One region of the Sodalis sp. RH21 genome, then DNA from elsewhere that is predicted to be linked to it. Evidence: predicted binding sites of a transcription regulator. Region 1 holds the regulator's gene; each other region holds the start of a gene.
The links. The regulator Fur, encoded in region 1, represses iron uptake genes when iron is present. The targets are predictions, from matches to a motif close to ATAATAATGAGAACNACTATCAA.
Positions count from the first base shown of each region.

Region 2: the regulator Fur is predicted to act here: its motif matches at 1,064-1,086, upstream of ACL2XP_RS17115 (TonB-dependent siderophore receptor).
Region 3: the regulator Fur is predicted to act here: its motif matches at 1,093-1,115, upstream of fhuF (siderophore-iron reductase FhuF).
Region 4: the regulator Fur is predicted to act here: its motif matches at 1,454-1,476, upstream of ACL2XP_RS15095 (TonB-dependent siderophore receptor).

Region 1 is NZ_CP178732.1:4,201,358-4,204,526, reverse strand. It holds gene glnS (glutamine--tRNA ligase) at 1-1,437, shown strand, start outside; gene fur (ferric iron uptake transcriptional regulator) at 1,530-2,000, opposite strand; gene fldA (flavodoxin FldA) at 2,328-2,843, opposite strand; gene ybfE (LexA regulated protein) at 3,024-3,169, opposite strand, start outside.
Region 2 is NZ_CP178732.1:3,736,805-3,739,973, reverse strand. It holds gene ACL2XP_RS17125 (hypothetical protein) at 114-479, opposite strand; gene ACL2XP_RS17120 (helix-turn-helix transcriptional regulator) at 597-884, shown strand; gene ACL2XP_RS17115 (TonB-dependent siderophore receptor) at 1,199-3,169, shown strand, end outside.
Region 3 is NZ_CP178732.1:5,395,436-5,398,604, forward strand. It holds gene fhuB (Fe(3+)-hydroxamate ABC transporter permease FhuB) at 1-196, opposite strand, end outside; gene fhuD (Fe(3+)-hydroxamate ABC transporter substrate-binding protein FhuD) at 193-1,041, opposite strand; gene fhuF (siderophore-iron reductase FhuF) at 1,222-1,932, shown strand; gene ACL2XP_RS24930 (aspartate aminotransferase family protein) at 1,990-3,169, opposite strand, start outside.
Region 4 is NZ_CP178732.1:3,291,564-3,294,732, reverse strand. It holds gene ACL2XP_RS15100 (YncE family protein) at 91-1,170, shown strand; gene ACL2XP_RS15095 (TonB-dependent siderophore receptor) at 1,522-3,169, shown strand, end outside.

The DNA.
Region 1 (3,169 bases):
TTCGTTGATTCGATCAAGCAGGACGTCAAGTGGCTGGGGTTCGAGTGGAGCGGCGATATTCATTATTCATCGGATTATTTTGACCAGTTGCATGACTACGCCGTGGAGCTGATCAAAAAAGGGCTGGCCTATGTGGACGAGCTGTCCCCCGACGCTATTCGCGAATATCGCGGCAACCTGACTTCGCCGGGCAGAAACAGCCCGTTCCGCGATCGTCCGGTGGAAGACAACCTGGCACTGTTCGCCATCATGCGCAACGGTGGGTTTGCCGAAGGTTCGGCCTGCCTGCGCGCCAAAATCGATATGGCGTCCTCCTTTATGGTAATGCGCGACCCGGTGCTGTACCGCATCAAGTTCGCCGAACACCACCAGACCGGCACCAAATGGTGCATCTATCCGATGTATGATTTTACCCACTGCATCTCCGATGCCCTGGAAGGGATTACCCATTCGCTGTGCACCCTGGAGTTCCAGGATAACCGCCGCTTATATGATTGGGTGCTGGATAACATCAGTATTGGCTGCCACCCGCGCCAATATGAGTTTTCGCGTCTGAATCTTGAATACGCCATTATGTCCAAGCGCAAGCTGACCCAGTTGGTGGCGGAAAATATTGTCGAGGGATGGGATGACCCGCGCATGCCGACTATTTCCGGCCTGCGCCGCCGTGGATATACCGCCGCCTCGATCCGCGAATTCTGCCGTCGCATCGGCGTGACCAAGCAGGATAACAACGTGGAAATCGCCGCTCTGGAAGCCTGTATCCGCGAAGATTTGAACGAAAGCGCCCCGCGCGCCATGGCGGTTATCGACCCGGTCAAGGTGATTATCGAAAATCTGCCCGTCGGGCACGAAGAGACCGTGACCATGCCAACCCATCCCAATAAACCGGAAATGGGTCATCGCCAGGTGGCGTTTGGCCGCGAGATTTATATCGATCGGGCGGATTTTCGCGAGGAAGCCAATAAGCAGTACAAGCGGCTGGTGCTGGGCAAAGAAGTACGGCTGCGCAATGCCTATGTGATCAAGGCCGAACGCGTGCAAAAAGATGAAGAGGGTGAAATCACCGCTTTGTATTGCACTTATGATCCGGACACGTTAAGTAAAGATCCGGCGGATGGGCGCAAGGTGAAAGGGGTTATCCATTGGGTATCGGCTACCCGCGGCGTCGCCGCGGAGTTCCGCTTATACGATCGTTTGTTCAGCGAGGCGAATCCCGCCGCGGCGGAAGATTTTCTGTCGGCGCTTAATCCGGAATCGCTGGTGATCAAGCAAGGTATCGTGGAGGCAAGCGTGCTGGACGCCCAGATCGGCCATCCGTTCCAATTTGAACGCGAAGGTTACTTCTGCGCCGACACCCGCTACTTCAGCCGGGAAAAACCGGTGTTTAACCGCACCGTCGGCCTGCGGGACACCTGGACCAAAACCGCCGTCTGAGGACGCCGCCGCGAATTGATATCAACGCTGCTTCGGCAGCGTTTTTTTTATGCCTGGCCACTGGGAACGTGGCTACGGTGGAAACGCCCGGGTTATTCCTTCACGCCGTTAAGCATATCGCTATGGTCGTGCAGGGTTTCGTCTTCACGGCAGTTGCCGACTTCACAATGTCCGTAAAGATATAAACTGTGGTTGGTAAGTTTGATATTGTGTTTTTTGGCGATATCGCGCTGGCGCGCTTCGATAAATTCATCGCGAAACTCAATCACTTTGCCGCAATCCAGGCAGATCAGATGATCGTGATGATACTGCTGGGTCAGTTCAAAAACCGATTTGCCGCCTTCGAAATTATGGCGGGTGACGATGCCGGCATCGTCAAACTGGTTCAGTACCCGGTACACGGTGGCTAAACCGATCTCCTCGCCCATATCGATCAGTTTTTTGTAGAGATCCTCCGCACTGACGTGATGGCATTCCGGATCTTGCAACACTTCCAGAATCTTCAGTCTGGGAAGGGTGACTTTCAGGCCGGCCTTCTTCAATGCAATATTATTGTCAGTCATGCGGGTATAGTCCTGTTACTTTGAAAATCTGATTGTAGGCAAATGTAGCCTATAACATCGGTCGGCCCGAAAAATGTGACGCCGTCTCATTATAGGACTGCCTGTCCAAAATGAAAACCGCACCCTGTTAACAACTATAGCCCTTTTCGTAGGGCACATTCTGCAACATTTTGACCAAAAGGGTGAAACCGCTGCGCTATTGTACCGCTTTGTGGCTAAAAGTTAAAAACTTGTATCTATTAATTCGACAGGAATAACTTATCGGCAAGGCCGACGGGCCGCCATAACGGCTGACGGCCCGTGGTGGTTGCCGGGGCAGCCGGTGAATCAGCCCAGGTTCAGCTCGGCGCTGATCTGTTTTACCCAGCCGTCGACCCGAGCATTGGTCAGTTCAGGTTGGCGATCTTCATCGATGGCCAGGCCGATGAAATGATTGTCGTCGGCCAGCCCTTTCGAGGCTTCGAAATGGTAACCGGCGGTAGGCCAATGGCCGATAATGGTCGCGCCGTTCGGTTCGATGATATCGCGGATGGTGCCCATGGCGTCACAAAAATATTCCGCGTAATCCTCCTGGTCGCCACAGCCGAACAGGGCCACGGTTTTGCCAGTGAAATCAATCTCTTCCAGGGTAGGGAAAAAGTCATCCCAATCACATTGCGCTTCGCCATAATACCACGTCGGGATACCCAGTAGCAGAGTATTGAACTGCGCCAGGTCTTCTTTACTGCTTTTGGCAATGTCATGAACTTCGGCAACATCCGCGCCAAGTTGCTTTTGGATCATTTTGGCAATATTTTCGGTATTGCCGGTATCACTGCCAAAAAAAATGCCTACAGTTGCCATGAATTTGAAAACCTCTTAAATATTAAGGATATGTTCTGCAATCGGTTCGTTCGGGTTCTGGGGCAATAATAGCAGACCATAACAGCGGGAGAAACTCGTTCCGCCGGGGTTTTGTCTCAAATTCAGACTCCCCGCGGCCGCAAGCCTTGAATCAGCCGGCGGCGTAAGGGTGCTATGGGGTCATTGCCCCCCCTTGGCCGCATTTTGCTGCCGCTCCAGCTCGGCCAGTAAAATCAATTCTATCAGTTCGCTGCGCGACAGATTTTGCCGCTCCGCCAGTTCGTTTAACGCGTCCACCGCCTGGGCGTTGATTTTCAGTTCCACCC
Region 2 (3,169 bases), 460 kb from region 1:
TTTAATAAAACAATGTTTTGAAATAATAAAGGCACAAATATTGCCGTCAGGCGGTGAGGTTCCAAAACAATACAATCATGATTACCGCAATCGCCGTTATGACTTCGATATCTTCAATATACATCGTCGCCTCCTTTGTTTTCGATCCGATCATGGCCCCCATCGGCGCCGGTCATTGTGACGGGCCGTTCAAAATTACCAAGTGCGGTGTTTGCCTTTAAAAAGGCGTGCCGGCCGTGGATTTTTTGTGCTTTTTTTTTGGCGCAGGCAGCGGGGGAGGGGGAGCGAAATACGTACGCAGGATAGACAGGTTGATAAGGCGTTAACCCGCCATGGGCTAAAACCATCAAACGACACCTTGCCGTGAAATGAGCGGAAATGGTGGGTAAAATTCTTAAATTTGGAGAAATATGCGCGGGAGCTGAAAAATTTGCCTTGGTTATGATGACATTACGCAGGCAACCAAATCGGGCCAGCAAATGCCGGCCCTAACCCTGATGTCGATACTGTTCTTTTCTGTGTTTAGCAATTCTAAACAACCGTGATGTTAAGTGATGCTAAACAGATAATCAAGTTAACATTACTTATATATTATGATGATTCCAAAACGCCTGAAAGAGGCCCGGCATCGGGCTAAACTGACACAGGAGAAACTGGCGGTCATGGCAGGTATCGATGAGTCCACCGCCCGTTCCAGAATCAGTCAGTATGAAAATGGGATTTACCGTCCCAACTTCGAAACCTGCTGCGCATTCGCCAAAATCCTTGATGTGCCGGAATGCTATTTCTACACCATCGATGACGATTTTGCCGTCGCGGTGCTGCAATTACATAGCGCCCGTAAACTCTCCGGCGCCCGTAACGCAGGGCGGAATATTGATTAGGCGCCATTCGTCCCGGCGATAGCGCCGTTGCCGGTCCGGCGATTGGCGGCAGTTCAACCTCCGGCGTCAGCTATCTTCCTTCGCGGGCAAGCGCATCCCTTCCGCCAACGGCGCCGTCAGCGCTATTCCCCAAAAAATCCCCGGTTAATCTTACCGATAAATCACCGCTAGTGTGTTAATTAAGAAAGATAATAATTCTCATTTCGTTTCAACTTTGTTAGCATTTGTAACCGTTCATCCATCATTCCCCGCTGGCAAGGCGAGGTTTTTTCTGGCGGTGGGATGTTATCATTATTGGTCAATGGAAAGATAAAATGAGAAGGGTTTTTAGCTTAAAGCGTTCCACTCTGCTTTGTTCTCTGGCGTTTATGGCACCGTTGTTCACCTACGCTGACGATACCCTGGTCGTTACCGCCGCCGGGCCCGCGGATACTGCCGACGCCCCGACCCGGGGGTACATGGCGCAAACCAGCCGCGGGGCGACGAAAACCGACAAACCGCTGATAACCACCGGCCAGTCCGTGTCGGTGATCACCCGCCGCCAAATGGACGATCAGGGCGCATTGACGGTGAATAGCGCCCTGAATTATACCCCCGGGGTATTCACCAATTTCGCCGGCGGGGCCACGCGTTATGAGACCGTTTCCCTGCGCGGTTTTCACGGCGGCGATACCACCAACACCTTCCTTGACGGCCTGCGGCTGATGAGCGACGGCGGCAGTTATAACAATTTGCAAATCGACCCCTGGTTTTTGGAGCGAATCGATGTGATTCGCGGGCCTTCATCGGCGCTGTATGGCCAAACCATTCCCGGGGGCCTGGTCATGATGACCTCCAAGCGCCCGCAGTTCGCCAGCGAAGGGCATGTCAAACTGCTCGCCGGCAATAATGCCACTTCCGGCGCGGCGTTCGATTATACCGATGCCCTTAACGACCAATGGGCGTTCCGCCTGACCGGCATCACCCGCAATAGCGATACCATGTACGATCACCAGCGCGAGGAGCGGTATGCCATCGCGCCGTCGCTGCTGTGGCAGCCGGATGAAAATACTTCGCTGTTGCTAAGAGCCTATCTGCAAAAAGATCCCTCGGGGGGTTATCACAGCGCGGTGCCGGCGGACGGCAGCCTGTATGCCAGCAGCGGGCCCAAGCTGGGCCGGAGCTTCTTTGACGGCGAAAGCAGCCGCAATGAATTCAAACGCCGCCAGCAAATCTACAGTTATGAATTTGATCACCAATTCAACGAGGTCTGGTCTTTCCGCTCCAACGCCAGCTATACCCATGCCAATGTCGACCAGCAGCAGGTTTACCAGATTGGCTGGAACACCGACCGCAGCGCCCTTAACCGCTATTACAGCGGTGAATTTTCTTCCCTGGCCGCCTACGCCATCGATAACCAGCTGGCGGCGGATTTCGCCACCGGCGCCGTACGGCACAAGGTCGTACTGGGTGGGGAATATCATGAATATACTAACGATCTTTGGGACGACAGCGCCTACGCTACCCAACTTAATCCGTTTACCGGCGTCAGCGGCGGGCCGCAGCTGTACACGGATTATGCCCTGACCCAGCCGGGGATCACCCGGGTCAATGCGAAGCGCCGCTACTATCAAAGCGGGGTCTATCTGCAGGATGAGATGGTGCTGGATAAGTGGCATTTGGACGTTTCCGGTCGCTACGATCGCATCGTGGCCAAAAATTCCCTGCTCGATAGCGATACGACTTACCGGCGCCAGGATGACCATGTCAGCGGACGCGGCTCGCTGCTGTATGCCTTTGACAGCGGCATTTCGCCTTACGCCAGCTACAGCCAGGCCATTACCCCCCAGGCGCTGTCGGGGGCCGACGGCAACCTGCTCAAACCCACCACCAGCGAACAGTATGAACTGGGGCTGAAATACCAGCCGCCGGGCACATCCTCTCTATATACCGCCGCGGTTTACGACCTGACGCAAAAGAATGTGGCCAACCGCATTGTGCAGGGCAGCTATTATGAGCCGGCGGGTAAAGTGCAGTCCCGGGGCGTAGAGCTGGAAGCCCGCACCCAGCTTACCGATCGTCTGACCGGCATCGCCGGGTACACTTACAACCATTTGCGCTTTAAGGATGCCATCGACGGCAATAACGGCAATACGCCCTATATTACCCCCGATCACATGGCGTCGCTGTGGGCGCAATATCGGGCGGATTATGGTATCAATCTGGGCGGCGGGGTGCGCTATATCGGCAAGCAGTGGGCGGATAATGAAAACACGCGGCGCGTGCCCTCGGTAACGCTGCTGGAT
Region 3 (3,169 bases), 1.2 Mb from region 1:
GCGACAGCGCCGTGCGCGGCAGCAGGCTGTAATGGAATACCATTCGATCGATATTGGCGGTGAGCGGGTGACCGGCGGCCTGCCACCAGAGTCCGAACGGCAACTGGCGGATAAAATTCAGCCCGGTAAACGTTAAGGCCAGGGTAAACAGCAGCAGGATTAACCAGAAGGAGAGTGCCGGCACGCGATGGCTCATGCCGCTGACTCCAGCGCTTGCTCCAACTGCTGGCAAAAGCGCATGGCGGCAATCGTGGCGCCGAAAAACCACACGGCGGGCACGATGCGCAATTGGCGCTCGCGCACCATTGGCAGCGTATGCCAGAGCGTGGATTGGCTGATATCAAACAGCGGGTCCTGCCGGCCGCGGTGAAAACAGATGCCGCGTACCTGGCTAAACTGCGCCAGCCGCTCCAGCCCCACTACCGTACTGCCCCAGATATTTTCATCGCCGTCCCAGGCGTTTACCACGCCCACCCGATCCATAACGTCCTGGAACAGGCTGCGTTTACCGATCACCATAATGCGCCGGCTATCAATAAAGGAAAACAGCAGGACCGGGGGATAAGGCTTGGCCGCCAGCCGCCGGCGGGTCTGATCCAGCTGCCGGTCGATAGCGGCAAAGTGCCGTTGGGCGCGGCCCGGCAATTCCAGGCGATCCGCCAGGTCCTGCACGTCCTGCCGGGCCACGGCCAGCGGGCGTTCGCCCTTGCGGCTAAAACGAAACGTCATGGTGGGGGCGATGGGGGCTACGCTTTCCGGTGCCGGGCCAAAACCATCGGAGAGTAAGATCAGCGACGGGCGCAGGCGTTGCATCGCTTCCATATTGGGTTCGTTACGCAAACCCACATCCAGTACCGAGGATGCCAGGGCGGGTTCCACCACCCAACTGCGGTAATTGGGCACATCGGCAACGGCGATGGGCATCACGCCAAGGGCGATTAATAGTTCCGCCGGGCGCCACTCCAGCGCGATAATCCGTGCTAAATCGGGCGCGGCGCCGGCCGCGACACCGCGGCCGGACCACCAGGGCAAAACGGCCATCGCCTGCAATAGACGTCGGCGATAAGCATCATGAGTCCGCATAAATATTAAATATAAATAGTTATCATTCTGATTTTGATCGCCTATTATGCCCATTCGGAGAGTGACTGCAAGCCGCTCGCTTGCGGTATCGTCTTTCCGTTGTTTTTAATCAATTTTTTTGATGGATACAGGATGCTTATGAAGCTCGCCGCCGATATCGCCGACAGTTTTTTATTTGCGCCCCCAGCGGGCAGCAGCGTGTATTCGGCGGAAGATTTATGCCGACCGGACACGGCGCGGGCGGCGCTGGACCCGTTTATACGCCAGCATAAGGGGGAAGATGCGGCGGCGGTGATCTCCATGTGGTCGCAGTGGTATTTTGCCCGCCTGTTGCCCGCCTGGACCAAGATTAATTTGCTGCATGGCTGGCAACTGCCGGCGGCGCCGCGGTCTATCCGCTTTACTTTGGCCGAAGGCGGAGTCCCCGAGCAATTTATCCTGGCCGGACAAGGGGAAGCCATACGCCCCGACGCCGATATTTTTGCGCGGTTCCAGCCGCTGGTGGAAGAGCATTTACAACCGGTATGCCTGACCCTGAGCCGTTTATCGGCCATTAAACCGGGTATGTTCTGGAATAACGCCGCCATCCGCATCGCTTATGGCTTTACTTTGGCCCAGGAGCTGGCGGCGGATATCGGCGGCGCCGGCCTGCTGCTATCGAGTAAGACGCAGCCCGACGGTACGATAAACCGCCTGTTTGAACCGGTGCGGTACGTGAACGACGAAAAGGGGGGCGTCAAAGCGATCCGTCGCCTTTGCTGCCTGCGTTACAAAATCAGCGATACGGTTTATTGCCCCAGTTGCCCATTATTACAGGCCAACCGGCGCAAGACCCGCTGCCGCGGTTAGGCAGCTGAGATTAGGCGGCTAACCGGCCGCGCGCCCGATAAATGAGCGCTATCCGTGCTATGCGACCTGGGCGATAGACTCGCCCACCGCGTCAAATAGCCGGTCAAGCTCGTCAGGCGTGGTGTTAAACGCCGGGCCGAACTGCAAAGTGTCGCCGCCAAAACGTACATAGAATCCGGCCTGCCATAACGCCAGCCCGATCTCCATCGGCCGGATAGTCGCGTTGCCATCCCGGGGCGCCAGTTGAATCGCCCCCGCCAGGCCGCAGTTGCGGATATCAATAATATGTCCGGCACCGCGCAAACCATGAATCGACCGTTCAAAATACGGCGCCAGTTCGGCGGACCGCGCGACCAGTTGTTCCCGCTCCAGCAATGCCAGCGTAGCCAGGCCGGCGGCGCAGGCCACCGGATGGGCCGAATAGGTGTAGCCATGAGGGAATTCCACGGTGGAATCAGGCGTATCCTGCCCCATAAAGGTATCGTAAATCTCGCTGCTGGCCACCACCGCGCCCATCGGGATGGCGCCATTGGTGATCTGTTTGGCGATATTCATGATATCCGGCGTGACGCCGAAATATTCCGCGCCGGAATAACGCCCCAGCCGGCCAAATCCAGTGATCACTTCGTCAAAAATCAGCAATATATCGTGAGCGGTGCAAATCTCGCGCAGACGCTGGAGATAACCTTCCGGCGGCACGATCACGCCGGCGGAACCGGACATCGGTTCGACAATCACGGCGGCGATATTCGATGCGTCGTAAAGCTCGATTTGTTTTAGCAGATCATCCGCCAACGTCATGCCGCCGGTGGGCGCCATGCCGCGGGTAAATGGAAGATGGGTTTGCAAAGTATGCGCCAGATGGCTCGCATCCATCAGGTGCCCATACATTTTACGATTGCCGCCGATGCCGCCCAGGCTGGTGCCCGCGACATTCACTCCATGATAGCCGCGCGCGCGGCCAATCAGCCGGGTTTTCGCGGGCAGGCCTTTCAGACGCCAATAGGCGCGGGCCATTTTCACCGCCGTATCGGCGCATTCGGAACCTGAATTCGTGAAAAACACATGATTAAGCGTGCCGGGCAGCAGCGCGGCGATTTTATCCGCCAGGACAAAAGACAGGGGGTGGCCGTACTGGAACGCGGGAGAGTAATCAAGCGTGCCCAATTGGCCGGCCACCGCCTGCTGAATCTCGGTACGGCCATGCCCTGCCCCGCAGGTCCATAAACCGGACAGG
Region 4 (3,169 bases), 910 kb from region 1:
GCTCTTGCTGCTTATTGATGCAATGTGAAACCACTTTGGCTGCCTGGCGCTGGTCCGGCGGCAACATCAATTCATTGAAATGGAGATATTATGGACGTGATAACGACCACCGGCGGACGACCGGGACCACGCGCGGCGCATGCGCTGCTGCTGGCTGGCGCGCTGTTGTTTACCCTGGCCCAGGGTGCGTGGGCGGCACAGGAGCCGCTGCGCAAACCCGTCGGCAAAGGCGCTTACGAGATGGCGTACAGCACGCAAGGCGACGCGCTCTACCTGGCGACCTCGCAAAGCCGCAAGCTGGACAAAGGCGGGGTGGTGTATCGCCTCGACCCGGCCACGCTTGATATCACCCAGATTATCCACAACGATATCAAACCCTTTGGCGCCGCCATCAATACCAAGACCGATACCCTATACTTCGGCAACACCGTCGACGGCGCCATCACCGCCATCGACGCCAAAACCGGCGCGGTAAAAGGCCGGCTGGTGCTGGATGGGCGCCAGCGCTCAGAAACGGTCAAACCGCTGGCGCCGCGTGAGCTGGCGGTGGACCAGGAGACCAATACCGTTTATATCGCCGGACTTGGCGAGGCCAGCGTGATATGGGTGGTGGACGGCGCTACCCTGACCCTGCGCGCCACCCTGGCCGATATCGGCAAAATGGGCACCGGGCTGGCGCTGGACGCGGCGGCGAAACGCCTGTACGTGACCAATGCCGACAACGAGCTGCTGTCCATCGACACCGGCGCCAATAAAGTGGTGATGCGCAAAAAGCTCGATGAAACCGCGACGGAACACTTTTTCCTGAACCTCAGCCTGGACCCGGCGACGCACCGCGCGTTTATCACCGATTCCAAGCAGCCGCAGGTGCTGGTGGCGGATACCCGCAACGGTAATATCCTGGCAAAAATCGACGTGCCGGCATCGCTGGCGGTGCTGTTTAACCCGGCGCGCAGCGAAGTGTACGTAACCCACCGCCAGGCGGGGCAGGTGAGCGTGATCGACGCCAAGACCTATAAGGTGCTGCGCACCATCGCTACCCCGGTGCACCCGAACAGCCTGGCCCTGTCGCCGGACGGCCAAACGCTGTATGTCAGCGTAAAGCAGGCCTCCAGCCGCCAGCAGGAAGCCACCAGCCCGGATGATGTGATGCGTATCGCGTTGCAGTAAGCCCAGGCAGGGCGCAACGGCGTCCTGCCTGACCCTTCCCGATATTCTGCCCGTCCCGGAACTGGACGTTCCGGGGGCATTTCCGCTGCTGGTTGCCCAGCGGCGGCGGTAGCAGGCGGCGGGCACTTACCCGATTGCTGCTGATATTGTCCGGCAACCGGCTTTGGATACCGCATTCAAGCCGTCGAAGAAAGCGCTGCCCGCCTCACGCAATAGTATGCTCAAAAAATCACCGTTCTTCACATTAAGGAGAAAATGTGAAGAATTCCCGCATTTGTATACAATGATAACGATTCTTATTACTATTCGTATTCTCTAAAGAAAATGTAAATTGCAATAGGATTATAATAAATGTGTGTAACTAAAAATTTCACTATGGGACCGATCGCCTTTTTATTAACCGCCATTTTCAGCAGCGGCGCCGGCGCCGAAACGACGGGGGAAACCGACGGCGAGGACGTGATGGTCGTCAAGGCCACCGCCGAAGAGGAACTGAAACAACAGCCCGGCGTATCCATTATTACCGCGGACGATATCAAAAAAGCGCCGCCGGTAAATGACCTGTCGGATATCATCCGCAAAATGCCGGGCGTCAACTTGACCGGCAACAGCGCCTCGGGCAGCCGCGGCAACAACCGCCAAATCGATATCCGCGGCATGGGGCCGGAAAATACGCTGATCCTGATAGACGGCAAGCCGGTCACCTCGCGCAATGCGGTACGCTATAGCTGGCGCGGGGAGCGCGATACCCGCGGCGACAGCAACTGGGTGCCGGTGGAGATGGTCGAGCGTATCGAAGTGCTGAGAGGGCCGGCGGCCGCGCGCTACGGTTCCGGCGCCGCGGGCGGCGTGGTGAATATTATTACCAAGCGGCCGACCAACGATTGGCACGGGTCGTTATCCCTGTATACCAACCAGCCGGAGGATGATAAAGAGGGCGCCACCAAACGGGCCAACTTCAGCCTGAGCGGTCCGCTGATCGACGATGTGCTGACCATGCGATTGTACGGCAATATCAATAAAACCGACGCCGATAGCCCCGATATCAATACCCAGCAGAACGGCTCCTATGCCGCCGGCCGCGAAGGGGTGCGCAACAAGGACATCAACACGCTGCTGTCATGGAAAATCGATCCCCGGCAAAGCATGGACTTCGAATACGGCTACAGCCGCCAGGGCAATATCTACACCGGCGACACCCAGTACAGCAACGGCAATATCAGCACCCTGGTGCCGACCCTGTACGGCCAGGAAACCAACCGCATGTACCGCCAGAATTATGGCGTGACCCATAACGGCGTCTGGGACTGGGGCCAGTCCCGCACCGGCCTCTATTATGAAAAAACCAATAATACGCGCCTGATGGAGGGATCGACGGGACGCGTCGAGGGCATGATCAATAGCGACACCTTCTCCACCAGCCGGCTGGAGAACTACAAAGCCAATACGGAGCTGAATATCCCGCTTAAGCTGCTGGTGGATCAAACCGCCACCTTGGGCGCCGAATGGAACCGCGAAGAGCTGAACGACCCGGCATCGATGCGCGCCACCAGCCAGGCCAATGCGAACATCGGCGGCGTGTCGGGCAATCCCGCGCTGCGCAGCAGTAAAAACAGCGCGGAATTAAGCGCGCTCTATTTTGAAGATAATATCGAAGCCCTGCCAGGCACCGACCTGATTCCCGGCCTGCGTTTCGATTATCACAGCAAATTCGGCGCCAACTGGAGCCCCAGCCTGAATATGTCCCAGGAGCTCGGCGAATTTTTCAAGCTCAAGGCGGGCATCGCCCGGGTATTCAAGGCGCCTAATCTGTACCAATCAAGCGAAGGGTATTTATTGCGCACCAACGGCAACGGCTGCCCGGCGGGGGTCGCCACCGGCGCCTGCTACCTGCTCGGCAACGATGATTTGGACCCGGAAATCAGTATCAACAAAGAGATCGGCCTGGAATTTACCGCCAACGGCTATGACGCCGGCATCACTTATTTCCGTAACGATT